DNA from 2 places in the Microbulbifer sp. TB1203 genome. Region 1 is predicted to be linked to the other one. Evidence: predicted binding sites of a transcription regulator. Region 1 holds the regulator's gene; the other holds the start of a gene.
What was found. Region 1 encodes PhoB, which activates phosphate uptake and scavenging genes when phosphate is short. Its sites were predicted from a motif close to TGTCATAAANNTGTAACA; they were not measured.

Region 1 (7,677 bases):
CTGATGAAGCTGGTCGGGCAGTTGCTGGAGCGCATCGTGGACGACCTGGAAGCCGACGAGTTGAGGGATATGGCGGCGCCCTGACCCCGCAGCCATCCGCTGGATAAATCAGCGCCAAAATTATCACGCAGTTGCACTCTCCTCCCAGCAGTGGCAGCCTTTGACGGCGATCACAAAAAATAAAGATAATTGGGAGAAAACCAGGTGATGATAAGCACAACCCGCGGGCTGGCCCTGGCCGGCCTGCTGATCTTTTCCTCCGCCTCCGCCGCCCAGGGCGAGGAGCAAAAACCCAGCCTCACTATCCTCCCCCCGGAGATAACAATGGACATCCCCATGCCGGTCCAGGGGGGCGACCTGGCCCTGCTGCTGGCCCAGGCCAGCCAGGGCAACAGCCTCAGCCAGCTCAAGGAGGCCGCTGTACTCCGGTACAAGCAACATCTGGAGCGCGAACTGACCCAACAGCTGCGGGAATTCTTCACGGACGAGGAAATACCGCTGGTGGAGCGGCAGGGTCTACTGTCCCTGCGCAATACGCTGGATATCACCGTGGTCAAGCACTTCAGCAGCCTGCAGTCCAAGAAAGATCACGAGTTGGAAAAAGGCACCGTGGAACTGTCCGGGGACTACCACTACCGCCTGGAACATATCTCCGGCAGTGCGATGCGCGAACAGCAGGTGAATATCTCCGAGCTGAAAATACGCGAGAAATACCGGGTCGTGACTCCCAATGACGGCAGCGAAATTGAGAACACCACCGATCGGGCAATCGAGCAGGCACTGTCGGAGCTGGTTGAGCAGTTGCTGGAGCGCATCGAGGACGACCTGGAGGCGGACGAACTGGAGTCCTTTGCCCGCGCCACCTAGTGGACGTGCTCAGTGGTCAAGGCGGCATGCGCAAAGGCAGCCGCCGCTGATCAGCCGTTGCTGGCGCGGTACTGGCCACTCACTGCCATATCGCCGCCGTTGGCCGCACTGTCGTAGTTGCGATCGTTGAAGGTCTCTTCCGACAGGGCGCCCTCGCTCTTCGCCACAATGGCGCTGACCACCGAATCCCCGGTGATATTGACCGCGGTGCGCACCATATCCAGCAACCGGTCCACGCCCAGGATAATGCCGATACCCTCCAGCGGCAGGCCCACCTGCTGCAGCACCATCGCCAGCATGATCAGGCCCACCCCGGGCACACCGGCGGTGCCCACCGAGGCCAGGGTAGCGGTGAGGATTACCATCAGATAGCCCGACAGTCCGATATCGATGCCGTACATCTGGGCGAAAAACACCGTGGCCACGCCCTGCATGATCGCAGTGCCGTCCATATTGATGGTGGCCCCCAGGGGAACGGTGAAGGCCGCCACCTTGTTATCCACCCCCAAGCGCTTCTCCACCGTGGCCAGGGTCACCGGAATGGTGGCCGCGGAGGAGGCGGTGCTGAAGGCGAACACCATGGCCGGGCGCATCTTCTTGATCAGCTCCACCGGGTTCAGCCCGGAGAGCAGCTTCAGCAGCAGCGAATAGACCCCCAGGGCGTGCAGCAACAGAGTGGCCAGCACCACCAGGAAATACTTGCCCAGTTGCACGATCGCCTCCACACCCAACTGCGCAAACAGCTTGGCCAGCAGGGCGAAAACCCCGTAGGGGGCGAAAGCCATCAGCACTCCCACCATGCGCATGATGACGTCGTTCAGGTCGTTGAAGAAGGATGCTATCCGCCGTCCCGGCTCACCGCTGCGGGAAACCGCGTAGCCCATCAGCAGGGCGAAGACAATAATCTGCAACATATTGCCAGCCGCCATGGCCTCCACCGGGTTGGTGGGGAAGATGTCGATCAGAACATCCTTCAGCGACGGTGAAGGGGGGGCTTCAAAAGTGGCGTCGGCAACCAGCCCCTCCATACCCTTGCCGGGCTGGAACAGCGTGCCCATCAGCAACGCGAGGGTGATCGCAACCGCGGTGGTCAACAGATAGAGCGTTATCGTCTTGACCGCCAGCACGCCCACGCGGCTGCCCTCGGAGAGGGCGCAGGCACCGCAGATCAGCGATACCAGTACCAGCGGCACCACCATCAGTTTCAGCGAAGCGATAAAGATGCGTCCGGCGATGTCGAACAGGCCATCGACCAGATAAGTGTCGATGACTCCGGTAACACCACTGCCCAGCAACTGACTGGTACTGAGAAAGTTGAACAGTACACCGACGACGATGCCCAGCAGCATCGCCAGCAGGATTCTAGTGGTCAAACCCATGGGGTGATTCCCGTGTTGATCTCGTTGTTATGCGTGCGGCCGGCCACTATAGCCACTGGCGTGGCCCGGGGCAAAGCGGAGTAGTGTCCTGTCTGGTATTAAATAGCGATACGAGACAGGACACTAGGGGCCACTGACCACCGACCCTGACCACTGTACAATCCCGCCTTTGTGGAACGCGCGGAGCTTGCTGTGCTTTACTCCCCCCCCGGGTACCAATCCCCCTACGAACCGGACGGCGCCTGGCTCAGCCAGCCGCTGGAAACCCTGCAGGGAGAGAGGCCACCGGCGGAACTGCTGCCCTGGCTGTTGCACCCGGGATCGCTCACTGCCGCACTCAAGCACCTGAGTGGTGGCGGCTTCCGGGTGCAGGTGCTGTCCCAGCGCTGGCAGCAACCCGGTTTGGAGGAGCGCCGGGCGCTGGACATGCGCGAACGCCAGCGGGCACTGGTGCGCGAGGTGCTGCTGTACGGCAACGGCCGGACCTGGGTATACGCGCGCAGTGTACTGCCCGAGCGCAGCCTGCAGGGCAGGTCCCGCTACCTGCGCAGCCTGGACAACCGCCCGCTGGGGGAACTGCTGTTCAGCCAGCCGGATATCCGCCGCGGGCCCATCGTGCTGAACCGGCTGCGCCGCAACCCCCGCTGCCGGCTGCGCGAACTGGCCGGGGAGGGCGCGAGCGCCTGGGGGCGCCGCTCCACTTTCTGGCTGCGCGACAAGCCGCTGCTGGTGGCGGAGGCCTTTCTCGACGGTTTTCGCCCGCAGCACCCGCCCTTCAACAAGTTGGAAGTGCGTAATGATTAGTCGACAACTTTCCCAGCACTGGCCCGCCGCGCTGCCCTACTGGCAGCTGGCGCGCCTGGACAGGCCCATCGGCACACTGCTGCTGCTCTGGCCCACCTGGGGAGCGCTATGGCTGGCGGCGGAGGGCTGGCCCGGGCTGCACCTGTTCGCGGTATTCACCCTGGGGGTGCTATTGATGCGCGCCGCCGGCTGTGCGGTCAACGACTTCGCCGACCGCCGCATTGACGGCCACGTCAAGCGCACCGCCGCGCGCCCCCTGGCAACCGGCCGGGTCACCCCGCGCGGCGCGCTGCTGCTGTTCGCCGCCCTGAGCCTGCCCGCGTTTCTGTTAGTGCTCACCACCAACCGGCTCACCATCTTGATGTCCCTGCCGGCGCTGGCGCTGGCCTTCTGCTACCCCTTCGCCAAGCGCTATACCCACCTGCCGCAGGTGGTGCTGGGGGCGGCCTTCAGCATGGGCATTCCCATGGCCTTCGCCGCCGCCACCGGCGAGGTGCCGTCCACCGCCTGGCTGCTGGTGACCGCCAACCTGCTGTGGACCGTGTGCTACGACACCTTCTACGCGATGGTGGACCGCGACGACGACCTGCGTATCGGGGTCAAGTCCACCGCCATCCTGTTCGGCGACATGGACAAGGCCATGACCGGCGCGCTGCAGCTGATGGTGCTCTTCGCGCTGCTGCTGGTCGGCCGCCGTTTTGAGTTGGGCACTCCCTACCAATTCGGCCTGGCCGTCGCCGCCGGCCTGTTCGCCTACCAGCAGTGGTTGATCCGCGGCCGGGAAAGGGATGCCTGTTTCCGCGCGTTCTTGAACAACAATTGGGTGGGCACAGCGGTATTCAGCGGAATATTTTTCCACTATCTGCTGAGTTGAGCCCCCGCAGCCTGGGGGCTGTTTTACGCCTGTCATATATTTGTCATAGGAATGCCGTTAAATGACCGGCAAAAGCAGGGTATGACAGATGCAAAACAAAACCATTCTGATAGTCGACGACGAAGCCGCTGTGCGCGATATGCTGCGCGTGGCACTGGAGATGGCGGAGTACCGTTGCATCGAAGCGGAAAACGCCCAGGCCGCGCACGCGCAGGTGGTCGATGAAAAGCCGGACCTGATCCTGCTCGACTGGATGCTGCCGGACGTGTCCGGAGTGGAGCTTGCCCGCCGCCTCAAGCGCGATGAACTCACCGCCTCCATCCCCATCATCATGCTCACCGCCAAGGGCGAGGAAGATCACAAGATCAAGGGCCTGGAGACCGGCGCCGACGACTATATCACCAAGCCGTTTTCCCCCCGGGAACTGGTGGCGCGCCTCAAGGCGGTGTTGCGCCGCGCCGGCCCCAGCACCCCGGAGGAACCACTCACCGCCGGCCAACTGGCGCTGGATCCGATCAGTCACCGGGTGACCATCGGCGGCCAGGCGGTGGAGATGGGCCCCACGGAATTCCGCCTGCTAACGTTTTTCCTCTCCCACCAGGAGCGCGCCTACACCCGTACCCAGCTGCTGGACCACGTCTGGGGCGGCAACGTCTATGTGGAGGAGCGCACCGTGGACGTGCATATCCGCCGCCTGCGCAAGGCCCTGGCAGTGGACGGCCACGACCGCTACATCCAGACGGTGCGCGGCACCGGCTACCGCTTTTCTGTGCAAACCGCGGAAAAAGTGTAAAACTTTGCCCGCCTGAATCAACACAGCGACACCTTCAATGCTGGATCGCAGTATCGGCGAGTTCTCGCGCTTTGCCGTCATCGCCCTGGGCTGCGCCATTCTCGGTTTCTCCACCGGACGCTGGCTGCCGGCCATCGCCCTCGGCCTGGCGGTCTACCTGGGTTGGGTGCTCTGGCAGCAGAGCCGCTTCAACCGCTGGCTGGCCAACGGCCGCCGCGGCCCCGCGCCCACCGCCTTCGGCGTCTGGGGCGACATCTACGACGACTTCTACCGCCTCCAGCGCCGCCACCGCCGCGAGAAACAGAAGCTGCACGCCATGTTGCGCCGCGTGCAGGACAGCACCAGCGCCCTGCGCGAGGGCATAGTGGCACTGGAGGACGACGGCAACCTGGCCTGGTGGAACCCCGCCGCCGGCGAGCTGCTCGGCCTGCGCCCCGAGGACGCCGGCCAGCCCCTGATCAATTTCGTGCGCGAACCCGGTTTCGTCAGCTACATGCAGCAGCAGGGCCGGCGCGAGCCGCTGACCCTGCCGGCGCCGGGCAACGACGCGCGCATCCTGCAGATGGAAGTCACCCGCTACGGCCGCGACGAGGCCCTGGTGATCGTGCGCGACGTCACCCGGCTGCACAACCTGGAACAGATGCGCCGGGATTTCGTCGCCAATGTGTCCCACGAGCTGCGCACCCCGCTGACGGTGATCGCCGGCTACCTGGAAACCCTGGAGGGCAGCGGCCAGGCGCCCCAGGGCTGGCAGCGGCCGCTGGCCCAGATGCTCGATCAGACCCAGCGCATGACCAGCCTGGTCAACGACCTCCTTCTGCTCGCGCGCCTGGAAACCTCAGAGCGCAACAGCGGCCGCGAACAGATCCCCGTGCGCGAGCTGATGGAGCGGGTGGCGGGGGAGGCCCGCGGCCTCAGCGCCGGACGCCACCAGATCAGCGTCGAGTGCCTGCAGGACGCCACCCTCACCGGCGACGCCACCGAGCTGCACAGCGCCTTCGCCAACCTGGCGCTGAACGCGGTCAAATACAGCCCCGCCGGCGGCCCCATCCAGCTGCGCTGGTGGGTGGACAGCCGCGGCGGCCACTTCTCGGTACAGGACAGCGGCATCGGCATCGACCCCATCCACATCCCCCGTCTCACCGAGCGCTTCTACCGCGTGGATGCGGGCCGCTCCCGCGACAGCGGCGGCACCGGCCTCGGCCTCGCCATCGTCAAACACGTGCTGCTGCGCCACAGCGGCGAACTGAGCGTGGACAGCACACCCGGCCGCGGCAGCACCTTCGCCCTGCACTTTCCCCCCAGCAAACTCTCCACCGCCGCTTCCGCCTAATTTACAGGTTAAAAATTACCCAATTGCTGCTAGAATCCCCCGCCTCACGATCACGTCAGAGTAATTCTCCGGGAGACCAGCAGTGGCGGTAGAGACTTTTCCTGCAGATGGCGACCGCGATTTGTCCTCGGTGCGGGGCGCCTTCCACCTCGGGGCCCTGTCCTACCTGCTGCGGGGCCACTTCCGGGCTCCCGCCGGCCATCTCGCCAGCGCCGGTCACCGGGTGCCGCAGGACTTCTCCGCCATCTGCGTGGCCAGCCAGGCGGACCCGGACAGCGACACCTACATCATCGAACGGCTGCGCGAGCTGGGCCTTCGCCACGTGCGCCTGGACTACGGCTACTGCGCCCCCGGCGGCCACACCGAGCGCTTCCTGCAGCGGCTGCTGGACGAGGGCTTCGCGGTGTTGCTGCACCTGGTGCAGCCGCCGGAGGAGGCCGCGCGCATGGGGCTGCCGGACGCCTGCCAGCGCTGGCACGACTTTGTGGTAACCGCCCTGGAGCGCTGGGGCGATCGGCTGGAGGCGGTGGAGATCGGCAACACCGTGAACCGCCGGCGCTGGTGCGGCTATCACCGCCTGGAATTCTTCGCCCGCGCCTGGCAGATAGCCGCCGGAGAGGTACAGCAGCGCGGCCTGCGCCTGGCCGGACCCAATATCACCGACTTCGAACCCCCCTATAACGTCGGCCTGCTCAAAGCCCTGCGCCGTTGCGGCGGGCTTCCGGAAATCCACACCACCAACCTGTTCGCCGAGCGCGCCACCGAGCCGGAGAACTACGATCGCAAGGTACTCGGGCGCCGTTTCGCCCACCTGCACCAGCTCAACCTGGTGAAGAAGGCGCGCCTGCTGGCGGCCATCAGCGAGCGCTTCCAACTGGCGCACACCTGGTCCACCAACGCCTTCTGGACCCTTGGGCGAATCCGTCGCATGCTGGAGGACTGCGAGCAGAAGCAGGCGGACTACCTGGCCCGCTACATGCTGCTGGCCGCCGCTTCCGGCAGCCTGGGCCGCGCCTACTGGGGCCCGCTGGTGAGCTGGCGCGAGGGACTGATCGACGACGGCAGCGGCCGCGCCGCGCCCCACGAACTGGTGTGCTTCTACGGCACCAACTACGGCGAACTGCAAAACTACCGCGCCCGCCCGGCCTTCGATGCCATGGCCTTTTTCAACCGCACCGTGCCCGGTGCGGAGTATCGCGGCCAACTGTGCGATTCCCGCCGCCTGCAGCTGCACGAATTCGTTCGCGGCGACCAGCGCATCCACGCGGTGTGGACGGTCAACGGCTGTGCCGCCGACCTGATGACCATCTACTCCCGCGAGGATCTGGCCCGCGCCGAGTGGCGCAATCGCGACGGTGCGCCGCTGGCGGAGATGCCGGAGGTGGCCGGCGAGGCGCCGCTCTACCTGGCCTGGCCTGTGTCGGTGGAGCCGGCGGTCAACCGCGCTGCCCGGGTGTTCGCCGGTGCGCGCATCGCGCCCCACGCGGATGCCGGCAACTACTACTGCTTCGACGACGGCCAGTGGCGGGGCATGGTATGCGCCGCCAGCCGCGCCGATGCGGACAAGCTGTTCGCTGAACTGCACCCGCAAAAGCTGCCGGCACCGGCGAAACAGGACGCGCTGCGC
Region 2 (7,677 bases), 2.1 Mb from region 1:
CAATGCCGCCTGCAAAGCGCTGCTGCAGACACCGTGGGTGGAGGGGGGCGAACGCCTGCAATTGCAGCAAGGCACCTACGAACTGATGGGGCAACTGATCCGCAGCTTTGTGCAGCCGCGCTCGGCGAACGGACCCCTGAAAGGCGGCCTGAGCGGCCGCCAGCTCAGCCGCGCGCGGGACTATATCCAGGCGAATTTCGGCGGTGAGCTGCAACTGGACCAACTGGCACAGGCCGCCGGCCTCAGCCGCTACCATTTCGCGCGCATGTTCAAGCTGAGCACCGGGCTGACCCCGCACCAGTATGTGAACAAGGTGCGGGTACAGCGCGGGCGGGAAATGCTGGAGGCGGGCTTGCCGCAGGCGGAGGTGGCGGTGCTCTGTGGTTTCTCCCACCAGAGCCATTTTGCCGCACACTTCAAACGGTATCTCGGGGTGACGCCGGGGCAGTATCTGCGGAGTCTCTGAGAGCCTATTTGAAGTCTTCAAAGATTCGGTCTCAGTGCGGGGCCGGGCGGGGTGCTCGGGGCCGGGCGGGGTGCTGCTTTCCGGGACACGCTGTGAATACGTCCCTGTACGCTCGTAATCGGCATCCATGCCTCATACGGTCCCGGAAAGCAGCACCCCACCCGGCCCTGGAGAGTTTCGTGCAAGAGTCCAAACAGGCTCTTAGGATTCCCGGAGACGCATCCCAACCTATGGGAAGTCTCTGGCCTTTACTCAGCAGCGGCTCCCGCGGACTCCAGCGCGCTGCCCCCGCGTCCTGGCACCACCTGTTCCCACAGGCTGTTGGCCAGTTCTGCGGGTGTCTGTCGGCGGCCGTCGGCGATCCAGCGCACTATCTCGCCAGCCACATCCGGCCACTGGATGCGCACCCCGGCGGGATCGTTGTCCAGCCAGTCGCGAATCGCAGCGGCGTCCACCCGCTCCACCACTCTGGCCAGTTGTAGTTCGCGCAAGGCGCAGGCATTGGCCTCCTGCTCGAACTGGCCGGCCAAGGGGCGGGTCAGGATGGGCTTGCCCAGGGCCAGGGTTTCCGCAATCAGCTCGAAACCGGAGTTGCAGATCACCGCGTGCGCATCGGCCAGGTCCTGTTGAAAGCCGTCTGTGGAGGGGGCCTTGAGTTGGATATTCTCCGCCGCGGGCAGGTCCACCGGGGCGCCGTAAACGATAAACCGTTCCGGCAGCTGTGCCAGTTCCCCCAGCATCGGGCCATGGTGTTCGAAGGGCAGGTACACCAGAATGTGCCCGCCGCTGCCGGGCAGCCCGTGGGGCTGGGCGATGGGCGGCAGTATCGGGTGGCCGAAGTGATACCAGTGCATGCCCAGGCTGCTCTGCACCGGCGCGAAGACGCGCATAACCGCCCGCGGCAGCCACCGATAGCGCGGCGCCGGGATCGGGAAATTGAATGCGTATTGGTGCCCCAGGCCCAGGCTGGGCCTGCGTCTGCGCCTGGCGGCCCAGGCGGTGACCGGCTCAAAATCGCTGATCACCAGGTCGAAATCGTCCACCGGCAGTTCGCGGATATCCCGCAGCAGCCGGCGCAGATGCAGTTGCCTGGTGGTGGCGATGCCGTCCAGCTGGCCTTCCCGGTGCACGAAGGTCAGGCCCTCGCGCCACCAGTAGTCGCCAAAGGCTTCCATACAGAACAGTTTGTCGGGGTCGCGGCCGGAGAACAGCCATTGGACTTCCAGGTCCGGGTGATTTTGCAGCGCACCGGCCATGGCGCGAGCTCGGGAGATATGGCCGTTGCCGGTACCCTGCACTCCATAGAGTATTTTCACAAAAAGGCTCCGCAAATTAGCAGGCCGACGCTGGTTCCAAGGGCGGCGCCGGCACAGACATCAGTGGGAAAATGTACGCCCAGGCCCACGCGTGAGGTGCCCACGCCCGCGGCCCAAAAATAGCCTAGCAGCCACAGCGGACTACCGGCCTGGGAGAGCAGGGTGATGAACAGAAAGGCGCCGGAAGTGTGTCCGGAAGGCAGGCTGAAGCGGTCGTGGGCGACAATGACTGAACGCATGCCGGGAATCGCCTGGGGCGGGCGCAGTCGCCGCGTGGTGTTCTTGATGGTCCAATAGAGGGAGCGCTCCACCGCGTAGGCGGTGCCGCAAAGGTAGAAAAATTGGACTGCAGCCGCCCCGGTGCTGGCCAGCGCCACGATCAGGGGGGAGATCAGGTAGAGCCAGCCGTCCGCGGATTTCGACAGCCACAGGTAGCGTTTGCGCGACGCCGGCCGCATCGCCCGCTCCGCCATATGCAGTACCAGGGATACGTCCAGGCTTTTCAGAGTGACAGGTAAGCTTCGCATGGGGCCAAGGTACGAAGCTTGTATTGCGCGGAATTGACCGAATTATGTCAGGTTTGTGAAATGTCGGGACTCGGGAAAGAATACCGGAGCCTGATGCGAAGGCCCTGATGCCGGGAGCCGTTCGAGAGACGATTGCCGATGAGGCTGTTGAACGAACGGCTACCGGCAGCAGGGCCGCCGGGGGGCCTCGCCTTCGGGACTCGGGACTCGGACTCGGGCGGGCCTGTAGGGTGCGCCGTGCGCACCGGGTGCCCATAGGTTCAATCGATACCGATCTTGATCTGTCCGGAACCGGGCAGCCGCTCCACCAGTTCGTAGCCGCAGAGTTTCGACGGCGTAAAGTAGCCACCGGGCCCCTTGTAGTCGAGCAGGAATTCCATCACCGCCAGGGAGCCGTGCACCGTGACATCGTAACCGTTGGCGGTGACCACCCGGCCGATCTTGCGCTCGCCGCGGCGGTCGTGGCGTATTTCGCCCCAGATCCAGGTCTGCTGTTCCGCGCGCTTCTCCTCGCCGGGCCCGCGTACAGATTTGTCCACCTTGCGCTTGAGCCAGTCCTGCACCCACTGCTTGCGCAGCAGCCAGCGGAATTTGTTCATGCGCCGCATTTTTTTCGCGCGCCGCGGGCTCATGGGAATATACACGGCGATATTGGGAATCCCGGTGGAGTAGTAGGCGGTGGCCACGTCGCCCCACGGAATCGAGACGGCGAATTTCTCTCCGCGACCGAAATCGACGGTGCGGCTGATTTCGGCGTGGCCGGTAATCTCGATCTCGCCGTTGCGCCTTATTGCACTGCCGACGCCCAGGCTCTCGATGGAGGTCTTGGCGGTGCCGGGGCTGAGAGAGGAGTCAGAATCGAAACCCAGGCTCAGGTGGGTGGCGGTGGGAATCGCCTTGTGCAGCGCCGCCGCCAGGCAATCCGTGGGAATCACGTCGAAGCCGGTTCCCGGGCAGAGCACCACGCCCGCGGCTTTGGCTTCCGCATTCATGCTGTGGGCCAGTTGGTAGACCGACATTTCTCCAGTGATGTCCTGGTAGTGGGTGCGACTGGCGATACAGGCGAGCATCATGGGCTCGGCGGTGGCGGAGAAGGGCCCCGCGCAGTGGATCACCACGTCGATATCCCGCAGGGTGCGCTCCAGGGTTTCGCTGGAGTCGAGACCGACCGCCATGGCCGGCAGTCCCAATTCTTCCGCCAGCGGCTGCAGTTTTTGCGAACTGCGCCCCGCCAGCAGCGGGCGGTAGCCCTTGGCCACGGCTTCGCGGGCGATCAGCTCGCCGGTATAGCCGTAGGCGCCGTAGATCATTATTTTTTTATTGTTCACCGATGAGAGGCCTTATCTGTTGGATCGGTTGACGGGGGTGCGGCAACATTAATGGCGCCCGGTCGCGCTAGTCAAATTCCTGTAACAGTTGGAAACGCGGCACCAGTTCGCCGTCCCTTTCCACTTTTTCCGCAAACATTTCCAGCGGTCGCACCCAGACGCCGTAGTCGCCGTACAGTGCGCGGTAGACCACCAGCCGCTCTCCGGTTTCGCTGTGAGTGGCCACTTCCATTACCTCGTAGCGCTCGCCTTTGTAGTGGCGATAGATTCCGCGTTTCATCTGTGCTCCGTTCAGGCGAGGTGGTGGGGGGAAAGTTGTATCTGCGTTATGCGCCGCCCGTGCAGCACGGCGATCCCGGCGTAGCGGTGCTCGCCGGTGGAGGTGAACTCGAATTCGTAGCTGCGCTGCAGGCGCACCTGACCGCGGCTGTCGCGCTTGAGGCGGGTGCGCATCAGGGCCACGGTGTCGTCCAGCAACTGTACGCCCAGTTGCGCGCAGTGGCTGGCGGCGGCCCGGCGCACCTGTTCCTTGGCCGCCATGCCGGCCCATAGGTACCAGCCGGCGAGGATGAACAGGAACAGCCAGAAGAGATCGCTCAGTGAGTAGTACATTGACAGGTAGTTGCTATCATCGGGACGGCGCAAGAATACCACTGAAGGAGTCGTTATGCCCGGTACTATCCTTCGGGCTGGGTGCAGACGGATATGGGTGGGCCCAATGCGCTGATCTCCGCGGAGGAGAGCGTTGCCGGTTTGAAGAAAACCCTGCTCGCTGCCCACCTGGGCGGGAGTGGCCATTTTTTCAATTACGACGGCAGCGAGATTCCCTGGTAGTCGCCCGGCATCGAGTAACCGGCGGGAGAGAGAGGTTTCTCGCCCAATTTTCTGGCAGATATCCAGTGCCCCCCATCCGGTATCGGTCCCCCGATACCGTTCCACTTTTCCCTGATCTATTCCCTCTGAAGGCGCTGTGCCTTGATAGTGGTTTTTTGTTGCAAATGAGAATTATTGGCGTGTAGAATGCGCAGCAATCGTTAATGAGAACGTTTTCTTTTTGATAATAGTTCTCAAGTTAACGTGAAGCCGCCTGGCGGGAAGAGCGCTGACAGCGCCGCCTCCGAAAGGCTGTAAAACCAATAACTCCCATTATCAAGCGTTTGGAGGGATTCATGGCGCCATCGACAGCCGATTTACATTCTCTGGAAACTGCAAGCGGATCGACCCGGATCAAACAGGAAGCAGTGCCGCCGACAATGCTTTATCTCAGCCAGTCCGACCTTATCGGACTCGGCGCCGAATCCAGCCAGATATATGTCGACGCCATCACCGAGGGTCTGGCCCTGCACGCCCGGGGCGAGGCGGTCCAGCCCCTGAAACCCTACCTGCGCTGGCCCGACGCTCCCCACATCGCCGACCGCATTATCGCCATGCCCTGTTACCTGGGTGGCGAGCGGCCGGTGGCCGGCATCAAATGGGTGGGCAGCCGCGAGGCCAACCCCCGCGAGCGGGGCCTGCCCCGGGCGAGCGCCCTGATCGTTCTCAACGACGCGCACAGCAACTACCCGGTCGCGATCATGGAGGGGGCCCTGATCAGCGGTATGCGCACCGCGGCAGTGACGGCGGTGGCCGCCAGGCACCTGGCCCTGCCGGGATTTTCCAGTGTTTCCTGCATCGGCTGCGGTCCCATCGCGCGCATGCAGCTGATCACCCTGTTGGAGCAGTTTTCCGGCATAGAGCGGGTTCACCTGTACGATCACAACGGGGCTGCCGCAGTGTCGTTGAAGTCGAGCCTCGAGGCGCTGCGCCCCGGCCTCGACTGTGTCATCTCGCAAAGCGCGCGCGAGGCGGTCGGGGAAGGAGAACTGGTGGTTACCTGCACCACGGCGGACAAACCCTATATCGAATACGACTGGCTCCGCCCGGGGGCGTTTGTCAGCAACGTTTCCATCATGGATGTGCACAAGGAAGTGTTCGAGCGCGCCGATAAAGTGGTGGTCGACGACTGGGAACAGTCAAACCGGGAAAAAAAGATCATCCACCAGTTGGTGCTGGAGGGCCGCTTCAGCCGCGAGAAACTGCACGCCGAACTGGGTGAACTGGTGCTCGGCACGCGGCCGGGGCGCGAATGGCCCCGAGAAATCATTCTGCTCAACGCCATGGGCATGGCGGTGGACGACCTGGTCTGCGCCCGCCGCTTTTACGAAAAGGCGCTCGAGCAGTCCGCCGGTACGAAACTGCCGCTGTTCTAATCCATGAACCCTGTACAAGCAAACAGCGGAAACCTGGTCCTGCTCTGGTGTTGCCAGTGTGTGGCCACGCTGGGGCTGATGGCCATGGTGCCGCTCATGCCGTTGTACCTGGCTCAGCTCGGCGAGGGTTATTCGCCGGTTTGGGCCAGCTTTGCACTGGCTGCGCCCGCAGTGACGGCACTGGTTTTTTCATCGCGCATCGGCCGCGCCTGCGATCGCTACGGTTACCGCTTTATGGTGCTGGTCTCTCTGGTGCTGTTCACCGCCAGCATGTCGTTGATTGCACTGAGCGATGGCATCGTCGGCTTCCTGCTCGGGCGACTGCTATTAGGCGCCAGCGGGGTCAGCGTCACCCTGACCGCATTCGCCTGTGCCGCTGGCGGCATTGAACGGCGCGGTCGGGTACTGGGCCGGCTGCAGAGTGCTGCCGCCTGTGGCTGCTTCACCGGCCCGGTAATCGGCGGCCTGCTGATGGATGTCTGGTCGCTGCGCCCGCTGCTGATTGCCACCGCGGCATTTTCCGGCATCGCGGCACTGATGGCGGCAATGGCGCTGCGCGAGCCCGCGTGCGGGGATGCAAAGAGTTCCGCGGACGGCGCGCTGCAAATGGCCGCCCGCCCGTTGCCATCCCATAGATCCTTTACCGTTTACTGGATGCTGGCGGCCTGTCTTTCCCAGGCGGGTGCCATGGCACTGGTGAATACCTTTGTGCTGTTTCTGCAGTCGAGGGTATCCGGCGATTCGCTGGCCAGTGCCACCGGCATCATCCACGCCGCGGCCTGGGCCGCAGGCATGCTCGCCGCCCCCCGGTGGGGGCGGGCCAACGACAGCGGCGATGTGCGCCACCGTTTCGCACTCGCGGCGGCGGGTTGCGCCCTCTCGGTGGGCCTGCTGCCGCTGGCCGGGGAGCTGTGGCAGATACTGCTGCTGCGCCTGCTGCAGGGCGCCTGCTTTACCGCCCTGGCGCAGTCGGTGATTTTCGCCCTGTCCCATCGGGCGTCCGGGGGCCAGGGCGAGAGCGCCGGGCTGGCCAAGCGGTATCTGGTTTCCGGACGGATCCTCGGGCCCCTGCTGGTTGCGGCGCTGCTGCCGTGGTTGCAGCCGGACGCTGTTCTGGTTTGGGTCGCCCTGCTGTTTGCGGCCGCGGCCTGTTGTGCCCTCAAGTGCCCTGAGGTGCCCGGAATCGAGCCGGTGGAGGAGGGAAGAACCCGGCAGGCCTGATGCGGGCCGGTGCAGTAATCGATAGGAATTTTTCACAAAAACATTCAAAAGAGGGGGGGATAACCATGAAATCTGATATGAAATCCGGGAGCGCCAAAGCGGCACTGGTATGGATTCTTGCAAGCGCCGGGGCCTGCGCCCAGGCGCAGGACACCGAGGAAATCCAGGTGACCGGCAGCCGCCTGGACACACCGGTGATGTCGCCGGCGCGGCAGGTCACCACCATTGCGCGCGAGGATATCCAACTGCAGCTCAACGCCGGCGGCAGCCTGGCCGAGATCATCGCCCGCGAGGTGCCCGGTATGGGGCAGCCCTCGCAGAGTTTCACCAACTACGCGCAGAGTTTGCGCGGGCGCGACATACTGGTGTTGATCGACGGCGTGCCGATGAATACCAATCGCGGTGTGAGTCGCGACCTGTTCAATATCCACGCCGAAAATGTCGAGAAGGTCGAAGTGGTGCGTGGCGGCAACGCCATTTACGGCAGCGGCGCCACCGGCGGTGTAATTTTTATTACCACCCGGCAGGCCGCCGCGGGTCATGAAAAGGAAACGGGATTCTCCCTCAGCG

Region 2: PP263_RS02230 (phosphatase PAP2 family protein) is a predicted target of PhoB. The motif match lies at 2,342-2,359, and genes of this name have one in related genera.

The regions. Positions count from the first base shown of each region.
Region 1 covers NZ_CP116899.1:3,807,345-3,815,021, reverse strand. Annotated here, with positions in the region: gene PP263_RS16155 (hypothetical protein) at 1-84, shown strand, start outside; gene PP263_RS16150 (hypothetical protein) at 205-867, shown strand; gene PP263_RS16145 (dicarboxylate/amino acid:cation symporter) at 918-2,246, opposite strand; gene PP263_RS16140 (chorismate lyase) at 2,439-3,050, shown strand; gene ubiA (4-hydroxybenzoate octaprenyltransferase) at 3,043-3,924, shown strand; gene phoB (phosphate regulon transcriptional regulator PhoB) at 4,013-4,717, shown strand; gene phoR (phosphate regulon sensor histidine kinase PhoR) at 4,755-6,050, shown strand; gene PP263_RS16120 (lipopolysaccharide kinase InaA family protein) at 6,133-7,677, shown strand, end outside.
Region 2 covers NZ_CP116899.1:523,998-531,674, forward strand. Annotated here, with positions in the region: gene PP263_RS02220 (AraC family transcriptional regulator) at 1-466, shown strand, start outside; gene PP263_RS02225 (MJ1255/VC2487 family glycosyltransferase) at 715-1,782, opposite strand; gene PP263_RS02230 (phosphatase PAP2 family protein) at 1,779-2,309, opposite strand; gene PP263_RS02235 (saccharopine dehydrogenase NADP-binding domain-containing protein) at 2,570-3,637, opposite strand; gene PP263_RS02240 (DUF1653 domain-containing protein) at 3,705-3,917, opposite strand; gene PP263_RS02245 (DUF3301 domain-containing protein) at 3,929-4,249, opposite strand; gene PP263_RS02250 (hypothetical protein) at 4,343-4,471, shown strand; gene sbnB (2,3-diaminopropionate biosynthesis protein SbnB) at 4,891-5,886, shown strand; gene PP263_RS02260 (MFS transporter) at 5,890-7,107, shown strand; gene PP263_RS02265 (TonB-dependent receptor) at 7,173-7,677, shown strand, end outside.